One region of the Streptomyces sp. NPDC023838 genome, then DNA from elsewhere that is predicted to be linked to it. Evidence: riboswitches for the same ligand, from Rfam matches in the RefSeq annotation. Region 1 holds a riboswitch; each other region holds the start of a gene.

Region 1 (9,869 bases):
CCCGGGGGCGGGCGCCAGGGGTGTCTCGACCGCGCCGACCGCCGCGAGCCTGCGCACGTCGACGATGGTGTGGAAGGCGGGCCGCCCCAGCAGACGGGCTATGGCGCCCGGGGTGCGGACGCCGTCCACGGCCGCGAGCAGGGTGCGCTGGCGTACGGTGACCGGCAGACCCGGCCGGTCCGGTACCCGTACGACGGGCGCGGTGTCGACCTCGGGGTGGGGCCAGATCCGGTCGAGCAGTTCCCTGCGGCGCCCGGCCTCCCGGGCCAGCGCGTGGGCGGTGACGGGTCGTACGGGGCCGATCCAGTGCACGGCACCGTATCTGAACCGGGTCGGGCCCTTGCCGGGTGCGAGCGCGAAGAACGCCGCGTCATGGAGCGCGCCGAGATGGCACAACTCCAGCTCCCCGCAGGCGACTTGTCCGCTCTCGACGAGGAAGCGCCCCACCGCGCCGCGCGCGCCTGCCTGGTCCACGGCCCGCTGCCAGCCCTCGGGCCGCACGCGGCCGCTCGCCGTGAGCAGCACCTCCAGCCCGGGCGCGGCGGGGCTCTCCGCATGGACCACCTGCCCGTCCACGAGATAGAGGGTGCCCGTGTCGCGCAGCAGCGCGCCGGTGGCCCGCTCGGCCACGAGCCGTACCAGCATGGGCGAGACGAGAGCCGACTCGCGGGCGTCGTCGGTGAGCGTCATCCGAGGACCAGCCGTTGTGCCAGGTCGCGCAGGCGCAGCCGGGCCATGGCGAGGTTGCCCTGCTCGCGGTCGAGCCACAGGTACAGGAAGAGGCTGCTGTCGAAGGTCGTCTCGACGAATCGCAGGAGGTGGTAGCCGGTGCGGGAGGTGACGAGCACGTCCTCGACCGGCAGCGCCCCTGCGGGATCCGCCTCATCCCCTTCATCCACCGCTTCCATCTCGGCCGCTGCGAAGGCGGGGTGTTCGGCCGCCGTCCGGGCGAATTCGGCGGCCTCCGCGGCCGTCGTCTCGTGGTCGCCGCAGGGCGAGTCGCCGATGGTTCCCAGGGCCAGCCCGCTGGTCCAGTCGACCACCGCGGCGCCCCGCACGCCGGGCAACCCCATGGTTTCCAGCAGACACTCATCGATTCCAAGCACGCGCGACTTCCTCCCTGGTGCCGCCGTGGACGGGCTCCGCGTCTGGTGCTCGACGCGGCTGAGGTGACGAGAGGTTACGCAGCGTGTCGCCCACTGGGGGAAGTTCTGGCATTTTCCAGCGGAACATGCGCGGCGTTGGCTAGGGTGCGCCGACCCCACGGGGAGGCGTGGGCGACGGCTCGGGCGACCGCGAGGGCGCGCGGGTGGGCCGCGACGATGCGCACCCGGCGTGACCTGTACTGCCCGCGTTGCGGCGTGATCGAATAGGGGATGACATCGTTCTGGACCGGCGGCCGGATACGCCTGCGCGGTATCGAGCCCGACGACTGGGCCGCGTTCATGCGCTTCGCCGAGGACGAGGAGCGGTTGGGTGACCTGCTGAACCCGCCCCGCTCCGCCGAGAGTTTCCGTGACTGGGCCAGGGAACAGGCTGCTGCCAAGTCCGATGGCGACTGTTTCGGGCTGGCGATCGAAGCCGTCGAGACCGGCGACACGGTGGGTGCTGTCGGCTCACACCAGGCGGACCCGCGTGCGGGGTGGTTCGAGTACGGCGTCACCATCGGCGCCGATCACCGGGGCAAGGGATATGCGGCGGAAGCGGTGGTGATGCTGCTGCGCTTCATGTTCGCCGAGCGGCGCTATCACAAGTGCGCAGCGCGGATCTTCGCCCACAACGAGGCATCGCTGGCGCTACACCGGCGGCTCGGTTTCGTCGAGGAGGGTCGCCTCCGCGATCACGTGTTCCTGGCCGGCCGACACCGTGATCTCGTCATGATGGGGATGCTCGCCGAGGAGTTCGCCCAGCTGCACTCGATGAGCGAGCCCGATGGCTCGGGGGGCCGCCGGTGACTGAAGCGCCGCAGTCGGTGGAGCTCGCCGACTGCGGCGCTCAGACGTGGTGGCAGTAGGGGGCGTTCGCCCCGGGGTATGTCCGTCACGTTGCCCTGCATACCTGCGGCGCGCTCTCGTGGAGGCTGAGCAGCCGGTAGTAGTTCTCTCCGAGGGCGATGTCACGGAAGGCCCGGTCGTTCAAAGCCTTGTTGATCCGGCTGGTGACTTCGAGTTCTTGCTCGTAGACGTGGTAGTCCTTGTCGCGCGAGGCCACGAAGTCGGTGCCGGGAATGGCCCTGGTCGGATACCGGTCGAAGAACGTGGCGTACTTCTGCCGTACTCCCGGCTTGCTGAAGTAGTTGTCTTCCAGGACCCGCCAGCTGAGGTCCAGTGTGAGGCGGGGGTACTTGTCCAGGAGTCTCTTCATGATCCCGATGTGCCGGTCGGGATCCATGGTGGTGAGCTCCTTGGAGAGCCCCATGTGTGCCCACACGATCTTGTTCGCCGGATACCGGTGAAGCGTCTCCTCCATCAGATGGAGATACTTGGTCTGCTCCGCGTTGTTCCCGAGGTCCGAGTGGATGGTGATCGGGATCCCGCGGTTCCGTAGCACCTTCATGAACGGTGCCCAGTTCTTGATGTTCTCGCTCGTCGCGGCGGTGTGGTGGTTGGGGAACAGCGCCTGCTTGACGAGGTTCACCTCTCCCGCCCACCGGAAAACCCCTGGGAACTCCTTGTCGTACAGCGCGATGCCCGGCGGGATGGTCTCCGGGTGATTCAGATCCATAAAGGTCATGGAGACGGCGAGTTCGGGGTCCTTGGGCTTCGCCGCCACGTAATTCTCGGCGTTGGCGAAGTCGTTCTTCATGCTGGGCGCGACGGATGTGCCGGGGCAGTCCAGGTAGTACGTGCAGGGGGAGTTCACCGGCAGCATCTGCCCGATGCCGTACATGCTGGCGTGCCGGACACCGCTCTTGTGCAGGTAGCCGGTGAGTTCGTCGAACCCGATCGCCGGGCCACCGAACGGGCGGAAGTGCAGATGACTGTCGACCTGAGAGGTGTAGGGCTCTCTCGCGCGGTCAAAACACGCCGTCCCGGCCACCGCCGAGCCCGCCCCGGTCGACGAGGCGGCGACGGCCACCGCTGTCAGTACCGCACCGGCCATGCCGAGGCGCCTGGTGATGTGTGACATGCCGATGATGACCTCCGGTTGACTCGGTCTTCTGTCGCGGCCCTGGGCTATGGCGGCCAATTCGGCGCGTGCCGCAAGGGCATGGGGAATGTGCCCATGGAATGGTCCTGGCAGGCTTGCCGAAATGGCCGGGCCTCGGGGCGAAGGTGTTCGACTTGTCACCCGGACGCCAGTGCGCTCCGACAGGGGGAGGGTGACAACTCGCCCGTTACTCGACGCCGGGCATTCGTCCAGCGGAGGGATTTGGGAGTTCGGGGCCGTGGTTCCGTGTACGACCGGGGAAGAAGTCACTCCGCCGTGCAATGACCCGCAAAGGAGCTGGCTGTGTCGAATGCTGCGAGGGCTGTGCTTGAGGGCGGCCCGGATGACCTGCCGGACCGCATCGTGACGATCACCGAGCCGGACGCCGAGGTGAAGGTGCCGTTCAGGGGCGGCTACGAACACTTCGAGGCCACCCAGCGGCACCAGGACACCGCCGAGGGATCACTGCGGGTCTACCAGTGGATCTACCGCACCGCGATTGCCGAGTAGCCGGCGGCCACCGGGCGTCCTCGCTCGGGATTCGTCACCCCACGGCTCGTGGGCAGGAGTACGGGGACGGGCAAGGGCGGTAGGCCCGGGCGGCCCTGGAGAGCGGTTTGTTAGGCTCGCCTTGCCTCCCGTGGGGGAAGTCCGGTGAGAGTCCGGCGCTGACCCGCAACGGTGTGCGCGGCGACCCTGGGGTCCGTCGCGCGAGCCCGATCGCCCGCGAGGGGTCCAGCGATCCGTTGACTGCTCGCCGTGGACTGCGAGAGGGGGCCGCGCGGCCGGTGCGGCCGTACGGGCTGTCTCCTGCTCTGTCTTCAGCAGGCGGCCCATGCGAAGGACGGCCCCGCCCGTGCACCGAAGGACTGCCCCCGGCCGGATACCCGTGCTGCCGCTCAGCCTGGCGCTGGGACTGGTGCTCCTGCTGTCACTCATGTGCGGCGTGGGACTTGGCGCCGCCGGGGTCGGCTGGGGGCACGTGCCGCGCTTTCTGTGGGCCGGGCTCACCGGCGGAACCGTGCACGCGCGTGACGCGGCCGCGTACACCATCGTCTGGGAGATCCGGCTGCCCCGGGTCCTGCTCGGCGCCGTCGTCGGGGCCGGGCTCGCGGCGGTCGGTGTCGCCGTGCAGGCGATGGTCCGCAACGCGCTGGCCGACCCGTTCGTCCTGGGCATCTCCTCGGGTGCGGCGGTGGGCGCCAACGCCGTCATCCTGCTGGGGGCGTTCGCGGGGCTGGGGGTGTGGGCGCTGTCGGTGTCGGCGTTCGCCTCGGCGCTTGCGGCCATGGCGCTGGTGTACGCCGTGGCCCGCTCACCCCGCGGGCTCACCCCACTGCGGCTGATCCTGACGGGGACGGCACTGGCGTACGGCTTCGAGGCCCTCACCACGGTCATGGTGTTCGGTGCGGCCCGGGGCGAGGCGGCCCGGTCGGCGATGATGTGGCTGCTGGGCAGTCTGGGCGGCGCGACCTGGGCGCAGGTCCCCATCGCCGCGGTGACCGTGGCGGGCGGATGGACGTGGCTGCGGTGGCGCGCCGAAGCGCTCAACGCCCTCGCCATGGGCGACGAGACCGCGGCCGCCCTCGGCGTCCAACCGGCCCGGCTGCGCAGGGAGTTGTTCCTGGTCACGGCCGCCGTCACGGGAGCCGTCGTCGCGGTCAGCGGGGCCATCGGGTTCGTCGGACTGATGGTGCCGCACGTCGTCAGGATGCTGGTCGGCGCCGACCACCGGCGGGTGCTCGCCGTGGCGCCGCTCGCCGGAGCGGTGCTGCTGGTGTGGGCGGACGTGCTGTCGCGGCTACTGCTGGCCCCGGCCGAGCTGCCGGTCGGCGTGATCACCGCGGTGGTCGGGGTTCCCGCGTTCCTGCTGCTGATGCGGCGCGGCGGCTACGCGTTCGGGGGGAGCTGAGGATGCGGCTCGACATCGACGAGGTGACGATCGAGGCCGCCGGGGCCCGGCTGGTCGAGGACGTCCGGCTCGCCGTGGACACCGGGGCGTTCGTCGGACTCGTCGGGCCCAACGGCAGCGGGAAGTCGACCCTGCTGCGCAGTGTGTACCGGGCGCTGCGCCCGGCCCGGGGAACCATACGGCTGGACGGCGAGGCTCTGCACGCCATGCGCCCCCGGGCCGCCGCCCGCGTCCTGGCCGCGCTGCCGCAGGAGTCGTCCGCCGACTTCGACTTCACGGTGGCCGAGGTGGTCGCCATGGGGCGGCTGCCGCACCGCGACCGTACGGCCGCATCGGACCGGGAGATCTGCGCACGGGCGATGACGCGGACGGGCGTCGCCCATCTCGCCGACCGGGGCTTCCTGAGCCTGTCCGGCGGCGAGAAACAGCGGGCCCTCATCGCCCGCGCACTCGCCCAGCAACCCCAGGTGCTGGTCCTCGACGAACCCACCAACCACCTCGACATCGCCCACCAGTTGGACGTCCTCACGCTGGTCCGCGACAGCGGCCTGACCGTGCTGGCCGCCCTGCACGACCTCAACCTCGCCGCCGCACACTGCGATGTCCTGTACGTCATCGACGGCGGCCGGATCGCGGCCAGCGGTCCGCCGCACGAGGTCCTTGAACCCGCACTGCTGGCGTCGGTGTTCGGCGTGCGCGCGCACCGCGTACGCCATCCAGGAACCGGCGCCCTCCAGCTCCTGTTCGACCTGCTCCCGCCCACCACCTGAGGATCCCCATGCGCAAGCTGCTCGCCACCGCCCTCTGCCTGGCCGTGGCCGCCACCGGTTGTGGTGCCACGGTCGAGTCGTCCGGGTCCGGGGACGCCAAGTCATCGCCGGTCACCCTCACCAACTGCGGCCGCCAGGTGACGTACGACAAGGTCCCCGAACGCGTCGTCACCAATGACGTCGGTATCACCGAGCTGATGTTCGCCCTCGGCCTGGAGGACCGCATGGCTGGTTTCGCCATGCCCGACGACAAGGGGGACATCGGCGGTCTGCCCTGGAAGGGCGGCTACGACAAGGTGACATGGCTGTCCAAGGACCAGCTCACCAAGGAGAACGTCCTCGACGCCCGCGCCGATCTGGTCTTCGCCGGCTGGAACTACGGATTCCGTGAGGACGGAGGCTTCACCCCCGACGCGCTCAAGAAGCTCGGCGTCGCCTCGTACGTCCTCACCGAGTCCTGCCACAACGGCCGCACGTCGTCCTCGCGCGGCATCATGCCGCCACTGGACGCCCTCTACGCCGACCTCACCAACCTCGGCAGGTTGTTCGGCGTCGAGAAGCGGGCCGCCGCGCTGATCCAGGACTTCAAGAAGCAGATCGCCGACGTGCGGGCGAAGGCGCCCAACGGAGCCGACCGTCCGTCGGTCTTCCTCTACGACAGCGGCCGGGACACGCCCTTCACCTCCGGCCGCTATGCCGCACCGGAGCAGATCATCACCGAGGCCGGAGGCGTCAACGTCATGCACGACGTGGCGGACTCCTGGACCACCGTCGGCTGGGAGAGCGTCGTCGAGCGCGACCCGGACACCATCGTCATCTGCGACTACGGAGATGTGAGCGCCGAGGAGAAGAAGAAGTTCCTCCTGTCCTATGCCCCGCTGCGCAACGTCTCCGCCGTCAAGCACCGGCGCATCTTCGTCCTCGACTACGCCGACCTGGTCGAGAGCCCGCGCAACCCGTCGGCGATCGCCAGGCTGGGAGCGTATCTGCGGACGCTGCCAGGCGATCGATTGGTGAGCCCGTCAGTCGTGCGCGTCAGTCCTGCTCGTCAGTCGTGCGGGTCACTCCTGCTCGTCCTACTCGGCCGCGGCGATCCAGTGCTCCAACTGCTCCACGGTGGTGGAGGGATCCGCGACGAGTACGGCGAGCTCGTCGTCGGGAGAGTTGAGCGTGGCGACGGCGGGGCACCGGTGGCAGGCGTCCACCCCCGCCTGGTTCCACCACTTGCAGCGCGGACGGAGATGGCACCGTGGCACGGCTGCCGCCACGCCGGACGACGGCAGGGTCTGGATGCGCTGGATCAGACCGCAGTCGTCGCCGACCCGGTTGGCACAGCCGGACACGCAGTGCGAGGCGAACCGGAGTATCCGGTGGGGCGCGATGCCCTCGGGGATGGCGGGCAGGACCTGCGATGCCGGCACCGGCTCGTCCAGATAGACGACCTGGTCGTTCTCCCCCGATCTGACGCCCAGAACAACGGATTCCGGACGGCCGCTTTCCCCACTGGGACACCAAGCGACGCGCTCTTCCCCCGGCTGGTCCACGGTGCGTACCTCCGCCCTGTCAGGAGTACGAGGCTTCGGTGCCTGCGGGGCTGTTGATCACACCCAGGATGGGCCCGCCCGTGGTCGTGCCGCTCTCCTGCTCGGCGGCGACCGCCTTGTCGATGTGCGCGGCGAGGTGCTGTGCGTCGATGCGTCCGGCCGCGTGGGCGGTGCCGCCCGCCGCGAGGAGCCCGGTGACAAGCGCCGCCGTGGCGGCCGCCGCCCGAAGGTTCTGGTTCATGGTGTCCCTTCTTGACGTTGTCGTCCCAACTGACAAAGGCGACCGTATGTATCAACTCCCTTTCGTGGAAGTCGTTTTGGGGCGTAGTTTTTTTCGTCGGAACGCGCATGCCGGGTCTGCGGCGAGCTGCGGCGGACCTGCGGCCGACGCCCCGTCCTGGTCTACGCACGCCCTCGCGGCCCTCGCGCCACGGGACAGCCGCGACCACAGCCCGTGACCAGGAGGACCCCGGCACGGACGTGCTTCGGTGCGCGGGGAGGGAGAAGATTGAAGGAGGGCGACGCTGCGGGCGAGGCGCACCCGCTGCCGGTCACCTCGCGATCCACCAGCCGTGAAAACGGACATACATACAGACATACGTGCATATATATGTGCAGGCGCACACGCAGACGTGCATACGGACGTGCATCATGACGAATCCGAAAGCCGGTCCACCCACCCATCCGTTCCCCCCGGACCCGGGCAACCCGCATCCGGCGCCGCCCACGCACCCCTGGCCGGGAGATCCCCGGGCTCCGCGGCCCGCACCGAAACCGGCGCCGGACGATGAACCGGCACCCGAACCACCGCGGCCGCCGCCCATTGAGGACAGCCTGGTGCCCGCTCCCGACGCGGCAGCCGCGATGGGCACTCCGCCCAACGACCCGGTGCCGCCCAGTCCCACTCCGGCACCCGGCCCGGGCCCGGGGCCGTCCCCCGGGCCGGTCCCCGGTCCCGTACCGGCCCCCGGCGGCCCGGATCCGGTGCCTCCGGCGCCACCGCAACCCGAGCCCGATCCCCAGCCGCCGCCGGCACCGCGCCCCGAGCCGCACCCTCAGCCGGGGCCGGTACCCGGGCCCGTACCGGCACCGGAACCCGTGACCTGAGGGATTGGACAAAAAACGTTTCTCTGCGGGCTGAGGATCAAGAGCTGGAGAAACCGGCGCCGGGACCGGGGCCCGGATGACATGCTCGGGGTATGAACAGCGACTCGGTGCTGCCCGGCGAGGCTGCCGCACCCGACGTGGAGGCTCTGGCGCGCGTGGTGGCCAGGCTGCGTTCGGAGATCGCCGAGATGGCGGAAGCGGCCGCGACGACGGCCGTTCTGGAGCGGGCCAAGGGCGTACTCATGGGGCAGGCGGGGCTGTCGGCCGACGCGGCGTACGAGGAGCTCCTGCGGCGCGCCGACGAGCGCGGGCGGACCCTGATCGAGGAGTGCTGGATCACGTTGGGCGGGACCGGCGCGGAGCCCGGGCCGCCGGCCGCCGGCACCACACCGGGCGGGACCGGCCCGGGGCCCGGCACCTCGGCCGCCGAGGAGCCGTGCGAGCAGAGCGGGGAGAGCGGGGAGAGCGGGGAGAGCGAGGGAGCGTACGCGTCGGCCCCGGGCCCCCGCCGCTCGCCCGCCGCGGCGAGTGGGGACCTACCACGACCGCCTCTGGCCCGGCTGGCGCACGGCCTCTCCGATGCGGGCCACCCCGACGACGTGGCGGAGCTTCTGCTCACCGTCCTGGCCGACGCCACGGGTGTGGACGGTGTGATGATCTATCGCGTCGCTGACGGGGGCAGCCTGGAGCTGGTCGGCAGCGCCGGTATCGACAAGGGACTGGCCGGACAGTGGCGCCACATCCCGCCGCTGGGCCGGGTCGCCCCCCTGGAGGCGATCGCGGGCCGGGAGGCGGTGTGGCTGGAGGACCCGGAGCGGGACGCGGCGTCGTACCAGCTCATCGGCGACCCGCCGGAGCGTTGGGCGTCGCGCGCCTGGATCCCCGTACCGGGGGACGGGGCCACGACCGTCGTCGTCGGCTGCCTGAGGACCGGCGAAGGGCCCTTCGCCCCACGAACACGTTCCCTGCTGCAAGAGGCCGTGCGCCTCTGCGCGGAGCCCCTGCACGGGGCGGAAGGCGCCCTGGCCGGTGCGGTGGACGAGGAAGTGGAGGCCGTCCAGACGATCCTCGACGCGCTCTCCTCGGCCGCGATCCTCCTGACGCCCCTCTACTCCGAGAGCGGGGAGATCGAGGACTACCGCATCGACGCGGCGGCCCCGGCGTCGGTGGACGTGGCGGGGCGCAGCGGCAAGGAACTCGTCGGCAGGCGCGTCCTGGAGACCTATCCGACCGTGGTGGGCACCGCCCTCTGGGAGGGCTACCAGGACGCGCTGATCACGGGAACGCTCTACGAGGGCGAGCCGTTCGTCTACCGCGAGGTGACCGCCGGAGTTCCCCAGGAGTCCCTCTACTCCGTACGGGCGTGCAGGCTGGGCCGACGGCTCG
Region 2 (9,869 bases), on a different contig from region 1:
CGAGCATCCCGCCGCCCCGGACGGCCGGAGTGAGCTGCTGGAGCACGCCCGCGGCCCGGCCGGGGCGCTCGGCGAGCCAGGCCGCGAGGCCGGGCACGGCCCGGTGCCAGCGGACCGCGTCGACCGAGAGCACGCGCGCGGTGTCGGTGACCATGCCGTCGCTCCACAGGGCGAAGGCGTGCCCCGGCGCGGTGCGCACGGCGAGCGGCCGGCGCCCCTCGCGGCGGTACGTCCAGCTGCGCGCCCCGCTCCTCGGGTCGTACGCCTCGACGGCCGCGCCCCGCACCCGCACGGCCGGGCGGGCCGGCGCCGCGGCGGCCAGCACGGTGAGGCGGTCGCCGTAGGGGGCGGGCCGGACGTGCTGGGCCGCGGTGACCAACGGAAGGGCCAGGAGGGCCAGGGCGGCGGCGACGGCGGCCGGCGCGAGACGGTTCCGGTCCATGAGGCGGCGAGCGTACCGGGCATCAGAGCAAAAGGGGCGCACCGCAATGAACTGTTCGATACCCTTCCACACTCGGGGTGATATCCGGTGACGGAGGGTGGTGGGCCGTGCAGTTCGACGATGACGCCGATCTGGACACGTCCGAGGTGAAGGACGTCCGGGGCAGCCGGGTCCCCGGCGGCAGGGCCACCATCGGCGGCGGCGTCGTCGGGCTCATCGCGCTCGTGCTCGGCCTGCTGTTCGGGGTCGGACCCGAGCAGCTGGGGCTCTCCTCCGGCGACTCCGCCCCGGCGACCTCGGTCTCCGCGCAGGGACAGGTGCAGGCGAGCTGCCGCACGGGGCGGGACGCCAACACCAAGGAGGACTGCCGCGTCCTCGCGGTGGTCAACAGCGTGCAGGACTACTGGTCGCAGGAGTTCCCGCGCCGGGGCGGACGCTACTCGACCGCGCAGACCGTCTTCTTCACCGGCCGGGTCCCCACCGCCTGCGGGGCGGCGACCTCGGCGGTCGGGCCGTTCTACTGCCCGGGTGACCGGCAGGTCTATCTCGACCTCGGGTTCTTCGACGACCTGCGGACCAAGTTCGGCGCCGGCGGAGGGCCGTTCGCGCAGGCGTACGTGGTGGCGCACGAGTACGGGCACCACATCCAGAACCTGACGGGCACCCTCGCCCGCTCCCAGGACGGGCGGCAGGGCGCGAACAGCGGCTCCGTGAAGGTCGAGCTCCAGGCCGACTGCTACGCCGGGGTGTGGGCGCACCACGCCACCACGACCCCGGACCCCCGGACCGGCAGGCCGCTGCTGACCCGGCTGACCGACCAGGACATCGACGACGGCCTGGACGCGGCAGCGGCCGTGGGCGACGACCGGATCCAGGAGAGGTTCCAGGGCCGGGTCACCCCGGAGTCCTGGACGCACGGCTCGGCCCAGCAGCGCCGGCAGTGGTTCTCCACCGGCTTCGACACGGGCGACGTGGGCCGCTGCGACACGTTCGCGCGCTGAGCCGACGGGGACCCGACGGGGGCTCGACGGGGGCTCGACGGGGGGGCGGAGGGGGTCGGCGGGCCGCTCGCGCACCGGCCGCCGGGGCGTTGTCAGTGCCGACTGCAAGACTCGAAACCAAGGTCACACCGAGGCAAGTCGCGAGAGGAACGGGAGTTCGTGATGAGTGTGTATCCGACGATTCTGTACGCGGACGCGAAGACGGCGATCCGCACGCTGAAGGACGCCTTCGGCTTCACCGAGACGAGTGTGTACGAGGACGCGGACGGCCTGGTGCTCCACGCCGAACTCGCCAGCGGCACCGGCATGGTGATGCTCGGCTCGAAGAGCCGGGGCGGCCTCTTCGCGGACGCCATGCGCGACGCGGGCCCGGTGGGTGTCTACGTGGTGGTGGACGACGTGGACGCGCACCACAGACGGGCGGTGGAGCACGGCGTGGAGATCCTGATGGAGCCCACCGACCAGGACTACGGCTCGCGGGACTACATGGCGCGCGACGCCGAGGGCAACGTGTGGAGCTTCGGTACGTACGCCCCCGGCGCGGCGGCCGGCTGACCCCGGCTACACCCCGCCGGTGTGGACCTGGAAGGCCGCGCGGCGCACCGCCTTGGCCAGGGCCGGGTCCGGGTGGGCGGCGGCGAGGGCGACCAGGACCTGGACGGTGCGGGGGTGGCCGACGGCCCTGACCTCGTCGAGCAGGGCGGGCACGGTGCCCTGAACGGCCGAGTCGAGGTGGCGCACCATCAGCTCGACCTCGCCGTGGTCGGCGACGGCCGCGGCGGTGTCGACCCAGAGCCAGGTGGACTCCTCGCGGGTGAGGACGGCGGTGACGTCCTCGGGGTCGGTCCCCTCGTGCTCGGCGAGCCAGAGCAGGGCGTACGGGCGCAGGAAGATCTCGTCGGTGGCGGCGCGCACCTCGGGCTCGGCGGGGGCGCCGACGACCCGGAGCGCCTCGAAGGCGAGCCCGCGCACCAGGGCGTCCTCGCCCCGGGCCGCGTCGAGCAGCTCGGTCACCGCGCTGCCGACGGGCCGGGCGGCGAGCCAGGCGCGGTACTCGGCGCGGGCCGGGCCGGGGGTGAGCCGGGCGCAGCCGCGCAGCATGTCCTCGGCGGACTGCTCGATGTTGCCGGCCGGGCTCTGCGCGGCGACGCAGATCTGCTCCAGCTTGACCCACACCGCCCAGCTGCCGAGCGGGGTGAGGGTGGCCGAGCCCTCGGCGAGGGTGAGCGCGCCGACGGCGGCGAGCCCGGCCAGTACCCAGTCCAGGAGGAGGGAGAGGAAGGCGAGGGAGGCGGGGCGGTCGCCGGTGCCGTCCGCGTCGGTGCCGTACGGCACTTCGCAGCGCTCGTCGCGCAGTTCGGCGACGCGCTGGCCGAGCAGGTCTAGCAGGGCCGGTACGAGGACGGGCCCGGCCGAGAGCTGGAGGAGGGAGAGCACCTGGGGGACGGCTTCGACGACCTCGGCCACGGCGGCGGGCGCGATGGCGGCCGGGGCGGGGTGGACGATCGACCAGGCGTCGAAGAGGGCGACCCAGCCGCGCAGCACCGCGGCGTCGTCCCGGTCCCAGGCGCGCAGCCGCCAGCCGGGGCGCGCGGTGCCGCCGTGCAGCTCGACGAGTCCGGCGAGCCGGGCCCGGTCCCAGCCGGCCCGCACCTGGGCGGGCGTCAGCCCCAGGGTGGCGGCGGCCTGTTCGGCGGCGGCGCCCGCCAGGGTGCCGGTCGGGGTGGGGCGCGGCGCGCTGCCCCGGGCGCGCTCGGCGTCGGCCCAGCGGGCGACGCGTACGGCGTCGGCGAGCACCGCTCTGGCCTGGCGGGCCAGTTCGGCGGCGGCCGGGGTGCCCTCGGGCGGCCGGGACGCCGGCCGGGAGCGGCGGTCGCTCACGGCCCGTCGGGCGCTGGCGAGCGGTCGGGCATCCTTCGCGTGCGATGCGCGGACAAGCCGCAGTCTGGAGTCTCGCGGCAACTTCTCTTCAGGCTTCCGGGACGTCACGGATGCAGTCTTCCCGCTGACGGCCGGAAAGCCCAAACGGAATGGGCGCCGCCCGGATCCCCCACGGGCCACACACGGCCGGAGGTCCGGGGGTTGCCCCCGGGTCAACACAGCCCGCTGACGGGCAGAAAGCCCAAACGGAACGGGCCCCCACCCGAATCCCACACGGGCCACGCACGGCCGGGGGTCCGGGAATCGTCCCCGGGGCAGCGCAGCCCGCCGACGGGCAGAAAGCGCAAACGGAATGCGGCGTGGCCGGCCGGGGGCCCTACATCAGCGGGGTCAGGAAGCGTCGTAGTGCCTCCTCGTAGCGGGTGGGGTTCGCGTTCCACATCGAGGCGTGCGGGGCGTGCTGGACTGTGTGAAGGGTCACCAGGTCGGGGCGGCGGGCCGCGAGTTCGCGGGTGAGGGGCCAGGAGGCGAGGGTGTCGTCGGGGCCGTGGAAGACCAGGGCAGGGACGCGCAGCGCGTTGGGGTCGGCCGCCTCGCGCAGATGGTCGCCGTGCGGGCCGGTGCGGCCCTGGGCGGCCCGGACGGCGAGCGGCAGCAGCGCGCTCGGGGCGCCGTGGGCGACGGCGAGGGCGCGCACGGTGGCCTCCCAGTCGAGCACCGGCGAGTCGAGCACGACGCCCCGGATGTACTCGCGCATCCCGGAGCGCGCGGCGGCGTGCAGCGCCATGGTGGCGCCGGTGGACCAGCCGTGCAGGATGACGCGGTCGGCGCCGGAGCGCACCGCGTACCGGATGGCGGCGTCGAGGTCGCGCCACTCGGAGTCGCCGAGGTGGCCGAGGCCGTCCGGGGAGCGGGGGGCGCCCTCGTCGCCCCGGTAGGCGAGGTCGAGCACCGGCAGCTGCTGGCGGTGCAGGAACCCCATGACGTTGAGGGGGTGCTCGCGGGTGGTGCCCAGGCCGTGCACGGCGATCACCCAGGTGCTCCGTACGCCCTTGACCAGCCAGGCGGGCAGCACGCCGAGCTCCGCGGGGATCTCCACGTCCTCGTGGTCGAGCCCGAGCGCCTCGGCCGGGGTGCCGTGGTGGAGCTGCGGGGTGAGCCGGACCCGGTCGCCCGGCTGCGGGCTCCCCTGGGTCACCCGCTCCAGGCGGCGCACGACGGTGTCGGCCGGGTGCGGCACGTCGACGACGTCGCCGACCACCGCGCGGATGCCGGACCCCTCGACCCCGTACGTCCCGGGGCGCAGCGAGGCCAGGCAGCGGGTCAGGGCGATCCGCCCCGGCGCCGTGGCGTGGACGGTGAGCTCGGGGTCGGCGGGCAGCGGGCGGCCGGGCGACGCCCTGAGGGCCGCGTCGCTCGCGTACCGTCCGGCGGCCACCGCTGCCGCGCCGACGCCGATGAGTGTGGTGACGGCCGCTGCCGTCGCTGTAGCCGGGCGCACCCTTCCAGTGTCGGCAGAACGCGGCGGCACGGCCAGTGGGCGGGGCCCACTGGGGCACCCGCCGGGCCGCGGGGCGTCACTTCTGTCCGTATCCCCGGAACTGTTCGGCCGCCCGGTCGAGGTCGGCGGCCGAGAGCAGGGAGGGGGTGCGGCCGGGCACGGAGGAGGCGGCGAGCCAGAGGCGGCACATCCACTCCAGCTGGGCGGTGCGGTCGTACGCCCGGGAAAGCGTGGTGCCGTACGTGATCGTCCCGTGGTTCTGGAGGAGGCAGCCGGTGCGGCCGTCGAGGGCGTGGAGCATGTTCCGCGCCAGTTCCTCGGTCCCGTACAGCGCGTAGGGCGCGACCCGGACCGGGCCGCCGAGCGTGGCGGTCATGTAGTGGACCGGCGGGAGCTCGGTGACCAGGGTGGAGACGGCCGTGGCGTGCACGGCGTGGGTGTGGACGACGGCCCGGGCGTCGGTGTTCCTGTATACGGCCAGGTGCATGGGCAGCTCGCTGGTGGGGCGCAGCGTGCCGGTCACCTGGTGGCCGGTGAGGTCGACGGCGACGGTGTCGCCGGGGCCGAGGCGTTCGTAGGGGACCCCGGTGGGGGTGACCAGGACCAGGTCCCCGACGCGTACGGAGACGTTGCCCGAGGTCCCCACGACCAGGCCTTCCTCGGCGGTGCGGCGCGCGATGGCGGTCAGCTCGGCCCAGGCCGAGGCGATCGCCGCGGAGTCGTTCGGCTCTCCCATGGGGGCGATCCTCGCAGGCTCCGCGCCCGGGGCGGCGGAGTGAGCGGTATCTCGTCAATGGCGCCTCTGTGGCCGGTATGCCCGGCTTGTCAGTGAACGACCACACGAGAAACCGGCTGGATACACCGTGAAGTCCGACCCAGTTCACCTTCCGTTCATCCAGGTTGCTTACGTTCGTACAGCCACTGACGTCGAACGATTGACTGGGTAAATGGAACACATCACGCTGCTGCTCGCCATTGTGGTCGTGACAGCTCTAGTGTTCGATTTCACGAACGGTTTCCATGACACCGCCAACGCGATGGCCACGACCATCTCGACCGGCGCCCTGAAGCCCAAAGCGGCGGTCGCCATGTCCGCCGCGCTCAACCTGGTCGGCGCGTTCCTGTCAGTGGAGGTCGCCAAGACGATCTCCGGCGGGATCATCAACGAAAAGGGCATCAGAACAGAGGTGATCTTCGCGGCGCTCGTCGGCGCGATCCTCTGGAACCTGGTGACCTGGCTGCTCGGCCTGCCGTCCAGCTCCTCCCACGCCCTGTTCGGCGGTCTGATCGGCGCGGCCGTGATGTCGGCCGGCTGGTCCTCGGTGAACGGCTCGACCGTCGTCACCAAGGTGCTGCTCCCCGCCGTCGCCGCCCCGATCGTCGCGGGCGTCGCCTCGATGCTGGCCACCCGTCTGACGTACCGGATCAACCGGAACGTCGACCCGGCCGCCGAGAAGGCCACCGCCAAGGGCTACCGGGCCGGGCAGATCGCCTCCGCCGGTCTCGTCTCGCTCGCCCACGGCACCAACGACGCGCAGAAGACCATGGGCATCATCACGCTCGCCCTGGTCGCCGGCGGTGTGCTGCACCCGGGCGCCAACCCCCCGATGTGGGTCATCGTCTCGGCCGGCATGGCCATCGCCATGGGCACCTACCTCGGCGGCTGGCGCATCATCCGCACCATGGGCAAGGGCCTGACCGAGCTGGCGCCGCCGCAGGGCTTCGCCGCCCAGTCCGGTGCCGCGACCGTCATCCTGGCCTCCTCGCACCTCGGCTTCTCGCTCTCCACCACCCAGGTCTGCTCCGGCTCCGTCATGGGCGCCGGCCTCGGCCGCAAGGGCGGTGTGGTCCGCTGGTCCACCGCGAGCCGCATGTTCATCGCCTGGGGCCTGACCCTGCCTGCCGCGGGGCTGGTCGGCGCCGGCGCCGAGTTCCTCACCGGCCAGGGCACCTGGGGAGTCGTCCTCGTGGCGCTCCTGCTGATCGCGGGCTCCGGCTTCATCTGGAAGCTGTCGCGCCGCGAGCCGGTCGACCACCACGACGTCACCGCCACGGCCACCGAGACCCCGGCCGAGCCCGCGGGCGTCGTGACCACCGCGATGGCCGCCGTCACCCCGCCCCCGACCGCCGCCGCCGTGGCCGCCGACCTGACGGCCACCATCCCGGCGCCGGCCCCGGTGGCCCCCGCCGACCCGGCCCGCCCGGCCACCGTCTGACCCGGCCGCGCACCCCTAAGGAATCGTCATGCACATCGACTGGGCAGCTCTCGGCACCGTCTTCGGTGTCAGCCTCATCGTCACCGTCGGCCTGGTGGGCCTGTTCACCGTCGGGATCGTCGGCCTCAGCAAGCAGCAGTCCGCCACGGCCGGCAAGGGCAACGTCGCCGTGGCCCGCACCACCGCCTACCTCTGCTTCGCGCTCTGCGCGGCGGCCGTCGCGTACGGCATCAATCTGATCGTCGCCAAGTAGTCCGGCGAGCAGCCCGCGCACAGCGCCCCACGCACCCCAGAACCGCCCTCCGGCCCCGCCGGGGGGCGGTTCCCTGTGTGCCTGCGCACACTCTCCCGTCGCAGGTCAGCAGTGAGTTGACGGGCGTTCCCGGGCATGGTGGACTGCCCGAGCCATTTACGGCGGCAGAAGAGGAAGCCGGTGCGAATCCGGCGCGGTCCCGCCACTGTCATCGGGGAATCATCCCCGTGAGCCAGGAACTCTCACCGCCGGTCGACGTCGTACCAGGGCGCGGACACCCTGAGTGAGGACATACCGCCATGCGCGCCTGCCTGTTGCCGGCACCCCCCGGAAGTACCAGAGCCCTTCTCGGCGTTGCGGCGGGCTGACCCCATGCGTGCCGATCGCACTTTCGCGTACGGCGCCACCGCCGGTCTCCTCGGCGACCTCCTCCTCGGCGACCCCCGCCGCGGGCACCCGGTCGCCGCGTTCGGCCGTGCCGCGGCCGCCGTGGAGCGCGCGCTGTGGCGCGACCACCGGGGCTGGGGCGCGCTGCACACCGCCGTGTGCGCCGGAGGCGCCGCTAGCGCCGCGCTGCTCGCCACCCGTGCCGTACGACGCCGACCCGCCGCCTCCGTGGCGCTGAGCGCCGCCGCCACCTGGGCCGTCGTGGGCGGCACTTCACTGGGCCGGGAGGCCCGCGCGATCGGCGCGGCCCTGGAGGCCGGGAACGTCGAGGCGGCCCGCGCACGTCTGCCCCATCTGTGCGGACGCGACCCGCAGTCCCTGGACGCGCCCGGCATCGCGCGCGCGGTCGTCGAGTCCGTCGCCGAGAACACCTCGGACGCCGTCGTGGGCGCGCTGGTGTGGGGGGCGCTCGCGGGAGTGCCGGGTCTGGTCGCGTTCCGTGCGGTCAACACGCTGGACGCGATGGTCGGCCACCGCTCGCCGCGCCATCTGCGGTACGGATGGGCCTCGGCGCGCCTGGACGACGTGGCGGGCTGGCCGGGCGCCCGGCTCACCGCCGCGCTCGCGGTGGTCGCCGGAGGTAATCCGCGCGCCGCCACGCGCGCGTGGCGGACCGACGCTCGCAAACACCCCAGCCCCAACGCCGGCCCCGTCGAGGCGTCGTTCGCGGGCGCGCTGGGCGTACGGCTCGGCGGCACGCTCTCGTACGGCGGCCGCGTCGAGCACCGGCCCGTCCTGAACGGGGGCGGCCGGGCGGTGGAAGTCCCCGACATCGAGCGGGCGGTGCGGCTGTCGCGCCGGGTGGGCTGGCTGGCGCTGGGCGTGGCGATCGCGGTGAGGAAGGTACGAACATGAGCGGCGGACTGCTGGTCGCGGGCACCACCTCGGACGCCGGGAAGAGCGTCGTCACCGCCGGGATCTGCCGGTGGCTGGTGCGTCAGGGCGTGAAGGTCGCGCCGTTCAAGGGACAGAACATGTCCCTCAACTCGTTCGTCACGCGCGAGGGCGCCGAGATCGGGCGCGCGCAGGCGATGCAGGCGCAGGCGGCGCGCGTCGAGCCGTCCGCGCTGATGAACCCCGTGCTGCTCAAGCCGGGGAGCGATCGGTCGAGCCAGGTCGTACTCATGGGCAAGCCGGTCGGCGAACTGAGCGCCAGCGGCTACCACGGCGGGCGCCAGGAGGCGCTTCTCGGCACCGTCGTGGACTGCCTGGAGCGGCTGCGGGGCACATATGACGCCGTGATCTGCGAGGGGGCGGGCAGTCCGGCCGAGATCAACCTGCGGCGTACCGACATCGTCAACATGGGCGTCGCGCGCGCCGCGAAGCTGCCGGTGGTGGTGGTCGGCGACATCGACCGGGGCGGGGTGTTCGCCTCGTTCTTCGGGACGACGGCGCTGCTGAGCCCCGAGGACCAGGCACTGGTCGCCGGGTACATCGTCAACAAGTTCCGGGGCGACGTCTCGCTGCTCGAACCCGGCATCGACATGCTGCGCGGGCTCACCGGGCGCCACACGTACGGGATCCTGCCGTTCGCGCACGGGCTCGGCATCGACGAGGAGGACGGCATGGGGGTCCCCCCTGCTCGAGGAAGTTCGAGAGCTCGGGGGAGGGTGTCGTTGCGGGGCGCCGTGCGCGAGTCCGTGGTGGCGCCGCCGGTCGGCGAGGACGTGCTGCGGGTCGCGGTCTGCGCGGTGCCGCTGATGTCGAACTTCACCGACGTCGACGCCCTCGCCGCCGAACCGGGCGTGATCGTACGGTTCGTGGACCGGCCCGAGGAACTGGCCGACGCGGATCTGGTCGTCGTGCCGGGAACCCGGGGCACGGTCCGGGCGTTGGAATGGCTGAGGGAACGGGGGCTGGCGCGGGAGCTGGCGCGCAGGGCGGCCGAGGGGCGTCCGGTGCTGGGGATCTGCGGCGGGTTCCAGGTGCTCGGAGAGCACATCGAGGACGAGGTCGAGTCACGGGCGGGTTCCGTGGCGGGGCTCGGACTGCTGCCCGTACGGGTGCGGTTCGCGGCCGAGAAGACACTTGCACGGCCGACCGGCGAGGCGCTGGGCGAGCCCGTGGAGGGATACGAGATCCACCACGGCGTCGCCGAAGTGCTGGGCGGGGAAGCCTTTCTGGACGG
Region 3 (9,869 bases), on a different contig from region 1:
CGGCAGTCATCCAGCTCGTCGGCGGCCTGCTGATCATGGCCGGACTCTTCACCCGCTCCGCCGCCTTCCTCTCCTCGGGCTCCATGGCGTACGCCTACTTCGACGTGCACCAGTCCGGCGCACTGCTCCCCCTGCAGAACGGCGGCGAGAACGCCGCGATGTTCAGCTGGGTCTTCCTGCTGCTCGTCTTCACCGGCCCCGGCGCCCTCGCCCTCGACCAGCTGCTCGGCGCCCGCGCCACCGCCACCGCGCCGGAGGCCGCCACCGCCGCCCCGGCGGGCGCGGCACGCTGACGCACCCTCACCGCCCGCACAGCCGTTCACCGGGTCGCCGGTGACATCCCACCCCCGAACGGAAACCCCGCGCGCCCCAGGCGTACGCTGTACGGCTGTACAGCGACCCGACCGCGGACCAGCGACAGCGGGGCGCATTCCGTTCGGGGGTCGTAGTGCTGGAGAGTGTGGGGTTGCTGACGGGCAGCCCATGGATTTACGCCGTGGTGACTGTCTCCGTTCTCCTGGACGTGTTCCTCCCGGTCCTGCCCAGCGGGGTCCTGGTGATCACCGCCGCGACCTCCGCGGCGGCCGGGTCGACCACCGCGGCGGGCGCCCCGCACGCGATACGCGACGTGCCCGACCTGCTCCTCCTCGCCGCCTGCGCCGCCGCGGCCTCGGTCCTCGGCGACCTCGTCGCGTACCGCCTCGCCTGGCGCGGCGGGGCGCGGCTGGACCGGGCCATCGCCCGCTCGCGCCGGCTGACCCGCGCACAGGAACGTCTCGGCGCCGCACTGAGCCGGGGCGGCGGCGCGCTCGTCGTCATCGCCCGGTTCGCCCCGGCGGGCCGGTCCGTCGTCTCGCTCGGCGCGGGCGCGGCGCACCGCACCCCCAGGCAGTTCCTGCCGTGGTCCGCCCTCGCCGGGGTGGTCTGGGCCGGATACAGCGTGGGGCTCGGCTACTTCGGCGGGCGCTGGCTCGGCGCGACCTGGCTCGGCACGGGCATCTCCGTCCTCGCCCTGTTCGCGGCGGGCTCCCTCGCCGCCTACGTCATGCGCCGCCCGGCCGCGGCCACGGCGGCCAGCCCGGCCGCCTGAACAGGCCTGACCAGCCCTGATCGCACGCCTCGCAGCCCGGCCGCACCTCCACCAGCGCCGTACCTACGCGCACCCGCGCCGCACCTACGCCGACGCCGACGTCCTGACCGGCACTCCCCGTATCTCCAGGCCTTCGAGCAGCTCGGCCGTGGCCCGCGCTATCTCGTCCACCGCCCGGTCGAAGACCTCCCGGTTGTGCGCGGCGGGCGCACGGAAGCCGGACACCTTGCGCACGTACTGGAGAGCCGCCGCGCGGATCTCGTCGTCGGTGGCCTCCTCGGGGAGGACCGGCGGCCTGAGCGTCTTGATGCTTCTGCACATGCCTCAAGTGTGACGGGTACCACTGACAACGGCCTCGGTAGAGTCGTGGGCATGGCGGCAGCAGACGCGGTGAAGGCACAGGGGGCCAAGGGCCCGGCGGGACCGGCGGGACCGGCGGGGCCCTCCGAGCCCGTACGGATCGACAGCTGGATCTGGTCCGTACGGCTCACCAAGACGCGTTCCCAGGCGGCGACGGCGTGCCGCGCCGGTCACGTCCAGCTCAACGGCGAGCGCGTCAAGCCCGCGCACACCGTGAAGGTGGGCGACGAGGTGCGGCTGCGCCTGGACGGGCGGGAGCGGATCGTCGTGGTCGCGAAGGTCATCCGCAAGCGGGTGGGCGCGACGATCGCGGCCGAGACCTATGTCGACAACAGCCCGCCGCCGCCCGCCCGCTCGGACGTACTGGCCGCCGGAGTGCGCGACCGGGGCATGGGCCGCCCCACCAAGCGGGACCGCCGGGAGATGGAGCGGCTGCGCGGGCTGTAGGGGCGCGTGAGGCGCCGACGCCCGCACAACTCGGAGGCCAACTCCCGCCGTACCGGAGTAGCTTGGAGGGCGCCCGGGGGCGAGGGGAGCCCCCGATCCGTCCCTAGAGGAACACGCCATGATTTTGTTGCTACTCGTCCTGGCGCTGGTCCTGTACGGCTTCGGCTTCAGTCTCGGCGGCATCGTGTTCTGCGTCGCCGTGGTGGCCGTACTCTTCAGCGCCCCACGCCGTGGCCGCTCCACGGCACCGTCCGGCGGCTCGTCCGGAGCCGGCGGCGGCCGTGGCACGGACACCGACTATCGGGCCTACCGCGCCCGCCGGGACCGTATGGACCGGTGGGAGCGGCGCTACCGCAGGGAGCGGCAGAGCCGTCTGTTCTCCCTGCGCCGCCCGGACTGATCGAGCGCCACCACAGCACACCGCACCCACAGCGCACAACAACCAGCACACAGCACACAGCACGCCGAGAACAGCGCATGGCCTACGCGCGCGAGGGCCCCGGACCATCACGGTCCGGGGCCCTCGTGCGTGCGGCGGTGCCAGGGTCAGTGGGCGGCCGCGGCCGTGCTCTCCACGGTCGTGCCCGAGTCCCGGGGCCCGGCCGGTGCGGCCTTGGGCACCAGGAGCCGTTCGGCGAGGTGGCCGAAGACCAGCCCGAAGCCGGTCCACAGGGTCACCTGGATGGCGAGGGCCGCCAGGCGGAACCGCCAGAGCAGCATGGCCGGGAAGTCCTTCGGGACCTCGTTGACGGTGGGCAGGAACGCGTACGCGAGCCCGACGGCGACCAGGAAGGCGGCCGCCGCGGCGACGGTCGCGTTCCAGTTGCCGAGGCGGGGCGCGAGCCGCTTGCCGAGGATCACGGCGGCGACGGCGAGCAGCACGCTCAGCGCGATCATCAGGAAGTACAGGGCGGTGCGTTTGCCGATCGTGTCGGGGTCACCGATGGACGGCGGGTTCGCCGGGTACTTCAGGAACGGGACGACGTAGACGGTCAGGAGCGCGCCGACCGAGACGAGCGCCGCCGTGGCGCGCGGCCCGAAGCGGCCGATCCGGCCGAGCGCCACGCAGAACGCGAGCGCGGCGATGCCGCCGATGGCCACGCCGAACACCAGCACACCGGTGGCGAGGCCGCCGGTGGACTGCAGGGTGCGGCTGAACACCTCTTCGCCGTGCTCGTGCGCGTGCGCTTCCTCGAAGTCGATGGCCGCGTCCACCCGGGGCTCACCCAGGAGGTACGCCACGACGAGCGCCAGGGCGCCCGCCGCCAGACCGGCGATCATGCCCCGCACCAACAGGGCCCTGACGGACAGGGAGTTCACGAGTCGGTTCCCCGGTCAGTGGCAGGGGAAGCCGAGCAGGTGGCGTCCGTCGTGGAGCCACTCATGGACGTTCTCACCGGAGATCAGGTTCGTGGCGCCCTGCTCGGCACCGACGAAGTACAGGAGGACGAGCATGAGGATGCCGAAGAAGAGCGCCCAGGGAGCGATCGCCTTGAGCGAGATGGGGGTGATGGCCGGCGTTGCAGCTGCGCTGGGCGCAGGGGCGGCGGAGAGTGCCACGGCAGAACCTCCTGGGGAACACGCGTCCCGGTCATTGGTGCCTTTGTCGACGGTGGTGGGTCTGACTTCCCCGCCTTCGCTCCCTGTTGAGGGCGCTCGCCGGGTTCACAGTGGCGCGACCGTGCCGGATTCTCACCGGGCTTCCTTCACACCGTCTTTATGTCCACGAGACCGTACCGCGTGACGGACCGCACCGCTACGGCGTACGGGGGCGCAGCCCCCGCGCGAAGTGCGTCAACGGCCGTGCTCTGCTTGTCCCATGACCGTACGCGTGATGTTGATCTCACCCCCGGCCGACCGCTACGCGCGCGAGGCGAGAGTCGGCGACGACGCGGCCGCCCCGGACGAGGGCGCGGTCCGCCGGGTCAAGGCCGCGGCGGCGGCGCTTCCGGTCCCGGCCCGCCGACTGAAGCCGCCGTCCTCCCTCTACGAGTTGGCGGACGGCTTGCCCACCTGCGACGAACCGGCCCTGACCGACTGGGATCTGGGCCGCTGGCGGGGGCGCCGGCTGGACGAGCTGAGCGCCGCGGATCCCACGGGCGTACGGGCATGGCTCACCGATCCCGCCGCGGCGCCGCACGGCGGGGAGAGCCTGCTCGCGCTCATCGCGCGCGTGGGCGCGTGGCTGGACACGCTCCCGGCGGCGGGCGGCCGGATCCTCGCGGTCGCCTCCCCGGCGGTGGTCCGCGCGGCCGTGACCCACGCCCTGACCCTGCCCCCCGCCTCCTTCTGGCGCCTGGACGTGGCCCCCCTGACCCTGACGGAACTCTCGGGCCGGGCGGGGCGCTGGAACCTGCGGTGCGGGCGGCCGGCGGAGGGGGAACGGTAACGACGAAGGGGCCCGCCCTGATCGGCGGGGGGCCTCCCTTGTGGTGGGATGCGGCATCCCTGTGACGTCCGGGCATGAAGCAGGCATGAAGCGGCCCCCCGGCCGAGATCGGCCGGGGGGCCATCGGCAGGCTCTCACCTGCCGCTTCCTACGGGTGGGCATGGACGGTTTCGAACCGCCGACATCTGCTTTGTAAGAGCAGCGCTCTACCCCTGAGCTACACGCCCGTGGCACATCCGTGGATGAGGGAACAGCGTACATGGCCTCCGGGGCCGGGCTGCAAACGCGTTCTCGGCGGCGGCCCGGTTCGGATCGCGGGACGCGGGGGCGCGGGAGGCCGGATCGGCCCGGGGCGGCGGGAGAGTGCGAACTAATCGGCCGGTGTGTTCGTCAGTACCAGGTGGGAGAATGAACCGGCAGGCGGACACGGCACGGGAGAGGGATGTGACGGCGACACACGCGCGGCCGTACAGCAGAGCGGGTGCCATCGTCCCCGGTGTCGGAGTGCGGGCCGCCGGAGGGCCGGTGGCCCGAGGCCGGGCCGCCAGAGGGCCGGTGGCCGGAGGCCGGGCCGCCGGGGGGCTGCGGGTCCTCGGGGACGCGTTCGCGCTCGTCGCGCTGCCGCTGGTGCTCGGGGCCGCGCTGCTGCCCGGGGCGTTCGCCGGAGGCGGGACGCGGCGGTGGTTCGGCGGGCGCGGCGAGAGCGTGCGGGCCGACGCGCAGGCGGCCAAGGACGCGGCGGCCGCCGCCTTCTACGAGCTGGACACCGCCCAGCGCGACCTGCGGATCTCCATCGAGACGATCACCGCGGTGGACAGCTCGCCGCGCGCCCGCAAGGCCGTCGACGACTTCGCGGCGCTCGGCCGGCGCATCGACGAGGTCAGCAACGACTACATCACCGCGGTCGACGCGTACGACCTGGACCGTGACGACCTGGACGCCTCGGTGGCCTCCCGGGCCAGGGGCGAGCTGACGAAGGCCAAGGACGACCTCGTCCGGGTCAAGGGCGAGCTCGACCGGTTCGAGCAGAGCCTGGGGCCGCTGCTGTCCACCGCCGAGACCCAGCTGGCGCGGCTCGCGCCGGCCGTGGAGCGGGCGCGACAGGCGCTCCTTTCCGCGAGCACTGCTCTCGATTCGGTGCGGGCGTCCGGAATGAGAGCGGACGATCTCGCCGCCCGCCTCGCCGCGCTGGGGCCCGAGCTGACCCGGCTCAACCAGGGCGCGGGCCGGCACGGCGTGCCCGAGACCCTGGAGCGGGCCGACCGGGTGCTGCGGGAGGCCGAGGGGGTGCGCGCCGAGGCCGAGCGGCTGCCCGAGCGGGCCGCCGAGATCGACCGCCGGCTGGTCTCGTTGCGTACGCGCGCGCAGGCGCTCACCACCCGGGCCGGGACCGTCGACCCGGTCCTGAGCGAGCTGCGGCGCCGGTTCGCGGCCGCCTGCTGGCAGGACCTCCAGCAGGTCCCCGACCAGGCGCTCGTGAACGTACGGCAGGCCGAGGAGAAGCTGAAGGAGGCCGCCGCCGCGCGCGACGAGCAGCGCTGGGCCGACGCGACCTCCCGGCTGAGTACGGTCAGGGCGCTCCTCAACTCCACCGACGAGGCGGTCTCGGCCGCCGGTGACCGGCTCCAGCGACTCAACGCCGTGGCGAAGGACCCGGAGCAGGAGATCCAGCGGACGCGCTTCGCGATCCGGGACGCGCAGCGCCTCGCGATGTCCGGCCGCAACACCCCGGACCCGCACCACGCCCGCCCGCTCGACGACGCCGTGGCGCGGCTGGACCGCGCGATCGCCACGCTGGAGGGCCGCCACCCCGACTACTGGCACTTCCTCACCGAGACCGAGGCGGTCCGGCAGACCGCCGCGCGCGTGGTGGCCCAGATCCGCGAGGAGCGCGGGCACGGAGCCTGAGGGGCGGCACCGGGGCCCGCCGGAGCGCGGGCAGGCCTCCGCCGGGATGCCACCGGGATGCCACCGGGATGCCACCGGTCCACCGCAAGGGATGCCGCCGGGATACCGCAGGTCCGCCGCCAGGATGCCGCAGGTCCGCCGCCCGGACGAGTTGTCTCCTCTGCGAGACGGGCGGATCCTGGGAGTACGGACGACACGAGGAGGCCGCCCATGGCCACCCAGCCGCTTCATCCCGTGCGCCACCCCCTGCGCACCCCCCATGTGTCCCTCGACGAGCACCTGCCCGTCGACCACCGCCTGAGCCAGGTGTACCGCTTCGGCGCCGGGATCATGGGGCTCTTCCTGCTCGTCTTCGGCATCCTGGGGCTCACCCACAACATCGGGTTCTTCGACACCGGCGGCAAAGAGGTCGCCGGGCTGAGCACCAACGGCACGCTCAGCGTGATCTCGATCGTCGTGGGAGCGCTGCTCCTCTACGGCATGGTCAAGGGCGGCAACTTCGCGTCCTGGCTGAACATGTCCCTCGGGGTGCTGTTCCTGATCAGCGGGTTCGTGAATCTGGCCCTGCTGGACCGCGGCTCGGCGAATTTCCTCGCCTTCAAGATGCAGAACGTGATCTTCAGCTTCCTGGTGGGCCTGGCGCTGATGGTCTTCGGGATGTACGGGCGGGTCGGCAGCAATCTGCCGCACGACAACCCGTACTGGAAGGCGCGGCGCGAGGCGGAGGCGGAGGCGGAGCCGGGCGTACGGGAGCGGCCGCTGCGGTAAGCCGCACGGCCCCGCCACCGGGCGGTTAGCCTGGGGGCATGCCTCGCTATGACTACCGGTGCCGCTCGTGCGGCGACACGTTCGAGCTCAGTCGGCCCATGGCCGAGTCGGCCGCGCCCGCGACCTGCCCTGCCGGGCATGAGGACACGGTGAAGCTGCTGTCCACCGTGGCTGTGGGCGGGATGGCCAAGGGTGCGCCGGCGCCGTCCGGCGGGGGCGGGGGCGGGTGCTGCGGCGGAGGCTGCTGCGGCTAGGGCCTGTCGTCACATTCCCGTCGTCGCCCGAAGGGCGGTCCGGCGGCGTCTGGTGCGTGCTCTCGGCGCGCCGGGCGAGAGCCCTCGTACTGGACGTACGTGGGCTTTCGCCCGGTGCGGCGAGAGTGCGTGCCAGGCGTCGCAGGACAGACGGGAATTTGACGACAGGCCCTTGGCGCCCCGGCCGCGGACCACTGCCCGGCTTCCAGGCGCCCCGGCCGCGGACCCTGCTCGGCCGGGCGCGCCCACGCGGCGGAGCCACGCCACAGCACCCCACCCCTGCCCTCCAGGGACAGGGACAGGGACAGGGACGCTAGCGCTTCCTGGACACCGTCAAGCCGTCCGCCACGATCAGCATCACGCTGTCCATCCGCTCGTCCCGCTTCACGTGCTCGTTGAAGCGCTGGATCCCGGCGGCGGGACCGGTCGCCGCCGGGTCCACGACCTCGCCGTGGAAGAGCACGTTGTCCGCGGCGATGAGGCCGTTCTGCCGCATCCTGGGCACCAGCTCCTCCCAGTACGCGATGTAGTTGTCCTTGTCCGCGTCCAGGTAGGCGAAGTCGATGTGCGGCTCGGCGGGCATCGCCCGCAGCGTGTCGAGCGCCGGAGCGATCCGCAGGTCCACCTTGTGCGCCACGCCCGCCTTCGTCCAGGCCTCACGCCCGTACGCCGTCCACTCCTCCGAGATGTCGCACGCGATCAGCCGTCCGTCGTCGGGCAGCGCCTGCGCCATGGCGAGCGCCGAGAACCCGGTGAAGGTGCCGACCTCCACCACGTGCCGGGCGCCCACGAGCCGGACGAGGAAGGCCAGCAGCGGGGCCTGCTCCTCGGCCGACTGCATGCCCGCGTGGTCGGGCAGCCGGGCGTACGTCGTCTCCACGAGCTCGCGCTGCACCGCGTCCAGCGGCGGGTTGTGCGCCAGCATGTACGCGTACAGCTCGTCGGTGATCCTGGTGGTGTTTCCCTTGCTCATAAGGGCGAGTATGGGACCGGTCAGGGCAGGACGGGCGCAACCTCGGCGGCCGTGGCGCGGGCGGCGAACCGGCGCACGATCTCCTCGCCCGCCAGCACGCCCCGCTCGTCCAGGACGTCGACGTGCGGCGCGGTCCAGCCGGAGTCCGCGAGCTCGCCGTGGCTCGGGCGCCAGCCCTCGTCGGCGGCGAGCAGCAGGTCCGCGTCGAGGAGCGAGTCCCCGGCGGCCAGGGTGAGTTCGGCGCCGGTGCGGCGGGCCACCTCGTGCACGGCCGCGCTCTTGGTCAGCGGCTTCGGCACCGCGTAGATCTTGCGGCCCTGGAGCGAGACCGTCCAGCCGCGCGCCTCGGCCCAGGCGCTCAGCTCCTTGACCCAGTCCTCGGGCAGCAGCGCGCGCTCGACCACGAGGTACGCGAAGAGGTCCTCGGCGACCCGCTCCTTGCGCAGCCAGGCCGGGTCGGCGGCGGCCGAGATGTGGGCGCGCACCTCGTCGAGCGTGGCGCACTCGTCGGAGATCCGGGCGTCCACCTGCCGCCGCCAGTCGCGGTCGGGGACCCCGTCGACGAGCAGCTGGCCACCGTTGACGCAGATCGCGTACTTCGCGGGCAGGCCGGGCAGTTGGATGCGCTGGTACTGCTTGCGGGTGCGGGTCGTGGTGGGCACGAAGAGCGTGTCCGGGTCCGTCTTGAGCGCGGCGAGCAGGGTGGCGGCGTTCTCGGTCATGTACGAGAGCGGCCTGTGCTCGTGGATCTCGACGCAGAGCAGCCGGGGGGCCCGGGGGTCGGGCATGGTCAGGTCGAGGGCCGCCGCCGAGTAGATCAGCGTACGGTCGAGGTCGCTGGCTATCAGGGTGCTCATCGGGAGGCCACCGCCTTGCCGTCGGCGCCGGTCGCCCCGCGCGTGTACTGGGGGTGGATCAGTCCGACACAGCTGTACGGCAGGTCGTCGACCCATTCCACCGGCACCCCGCGCTGCTCCGCAAGAAGGCGTACGTGGTCGAGGTCGGCGCCGGCGTCGCGGTGGGCCAGGATCTTCCAGGGGACGCGGCGCAGCAGGACGCGGGTGGTCTCGCCGACGCCGGGCTTGACGAGGTTGACGTCGTGGATGCCGTACTCCTCGCTGATCCGCTCCACGGCGGCCCAGCCCTCCCAGGTGGGGCTGCGGTCGGCGCCCTGGAGCGCCTTGGCCTCGCGCTCGACGTCGGCGGCGACGTCGTCGAAGCGGGCGGCGACGGCGTCCAGGAAGTCCACCGAGACGTCGGAACCGGCCAGTTCGCGGTAGAACTTGGCGCCGTGGAAGTCGCCCGGCCCGATCAGGTCGCGGCGCAGCACGGTCCGCGATATCAGCCCCGACACGGTGGAGTTGAGGCAGGCGGACGGGATGAGGAAGTCCTCGCGGGTGCCGTACGTACGCACGCAGGAGCCGGGGTCGGCGAGGACGGCGATCTCCGGGTCGAAGCGGTCGACCCCCGAGTGTTCGGCGAACTCCCGTATCGCGGCGGCCAGTTCGCGCGTGATCGCGCCCTTGCCGGTCCAGCCGTCGACGAAGACGACGTCGGCGGGGTCGTGGTGGGCGGCGAGCCAGCGCAGCGCGTTGGGGTCGATGCCGCGGCCGCGCACGATGGAGACGGCGTAGTGCGGCAGGTCGAGCCCGTGCCGCCGCTGGGCCCAGCGGCGCATCA

What was found. A riboswitch is a leader RNA that binds a small molecule or an ion and turns the genes downstream of it on or off. The one in region 1 is predicted to bind cobalamin.
Region 2: linked by a shared signal. The riboswitch ahead of AB0G17_RS29880 (cobalamin biosynthesis protein) and the one ahead of AB0G17_RS11315 (iron ABC transporter permease) in region 1 are both predicted to bind cobalamin.
Region 3: linked by a shared signal. The riboswitch ahead of AB0G17_RS08905 (CbtB domain-containing protein) and the one ahead of AB0G17_RS11315 (iron ABC transporter permease) in region 1 are both predicted to bind cobalamin.

The regions. Positions count from the first base shown of each region.
Region 1 covers NZ_JBFAAD010000007.1:84,285-94,153, reverse strand. Annotated here, with positions in the region: gene AB0G17_RS11340 (transcriptional regulator) at 1-690, opposite strand, end outside; gene AB0G17_RS11335 (hypothetical protein) at 687-1,106, opposite strand; gene AB0G17_RS11330 (GNAT family protein) at 1,377-1,955, shown strand; gene AB0G17_RS11325 (amidohydrolase family protein) at 2,041-3,129, opposite strand; gene AB0G17_RS11320 (DUF5988 family protein) at 3,454-3,660, shown strand; cobalamin riboswitch at 3,765-3,897, shown strand; gene AB0G17_RS11315 (iron ABC transporter permease) at 4,007-5,062, shown strand; gene AB0G17_RS11310 (ABC transporter ATP-binding protein) at 5,065-5,832, shown strand; partial or broken gene AB0G17_RS11305 (ABC transporter substrate-binding protein) at 5,841-6,830, shown strand; gene AB0G17_RS11300 (hypothetical protein) at 7,396-7,617, opposite strand; gene AB0G17_RS11295 (SpoIIE family protein phosphatase) at 8,576-9,869, shown strand, end outside.
Region 2 covers NZ_JBFAAD010000032.1:60,187-70,055, forward strand. Annotated here, with positions in the region: gene AB0G17_RS29840 (PQQ-binding-like beta-propeller repeat protein) at 1-442, opposite strand, end outside; gene AB0G17_RS29845 (neutral zinc metallopeptidase) at 550-1,443, shown strand; gene AB0G17_RS29850 (VOC family protein) at 1,606-1,998, shown strand; gene AB0G17_RS29855 (hypothetical protein) at 2,005-3,324, opposite strand; gene AB0G17_RS29860 (hypothetical protein) at 3,701-4,825, opposite strand; gene AB0G17_RS29865 (class II aldolase/adducin family protein) at 4,902-5,561, opposite strand; gene AB0G17_RS29870 (inorganic phosphate transporter) at 5,773-7,041, shown strand; gene AB0G17_RS29875 (hypothetical protein) at 7,070-7,294, shown strand; cobalamin riboswitch at 7,417-7,559, shown strand; gene AB0G17_RS29880 (cobalamin biosynthesis protein) at 7,667-8,596, shown strand; gene AB0G17_RS29885 (cobyric acid synthase) at 8,593-9,869, shown strand, end outside.
Region 3 covers NZ_JBFAAD010000005.1:231,754-241,622, forward strand. Annotated here, with positions in the region: gene AB0G17_RS08875 (DoxX family protein) at 1-293, shown strand, start outside; gene AB0G17_RS08880 (VTT domain-containing protein) at 449-1,090, shown strand; gene AB0G17_RS08885 (DUF2277 domain-containing protein) at 1,175-1,411, opposite strand; gene AB0G17_RS08890 (RNA-binding S4 domain-containing protein) at 1,463-1,897, shown strand; gene AB0G17_RS08895 (hypothetical protein) at 2,016-2,297, shown strand; gene AB0G17_RS08900 (CbtA family protein) at 2,444-3,217, opposite strand; gene AB0G17_RS08905 (CbtB domain-containing protein) at 3,233-3,457, opposite strand; cobalamin riboswitch at 3,494-3,640, opposite strand; gene AB0G17_RS08910 (histidine phosphatase family protein) at 3,717-4,286, shown strand; tRNA gene AB0G17_RS08915 (tRNA-Val) at 4,442-4,513, opposite strand; gene AB0G17_RS08920 (hypothetical protein) at 4,695-6,194, shown strand; gene AB0G17_RS08925 (DUF4383 domain-containing protein) at 6,405-6,962, shown strand; gene AB0G17_RS08930 (zinc ribbon domain-containing protein) at 7,001-7,216, shown strand; gene AB0G17_RS08935 (class I SAM-dependent methyltransferase) at 7,530-8,189, opposite strand; gene AB0G17_RS08940 (HAD family hydrolase) at 8,210-9,046, opposite strand; gene AB0G17_RS08945 (phosphoribosyltransferase) at 9,043-9,869, opposite strand, start outside.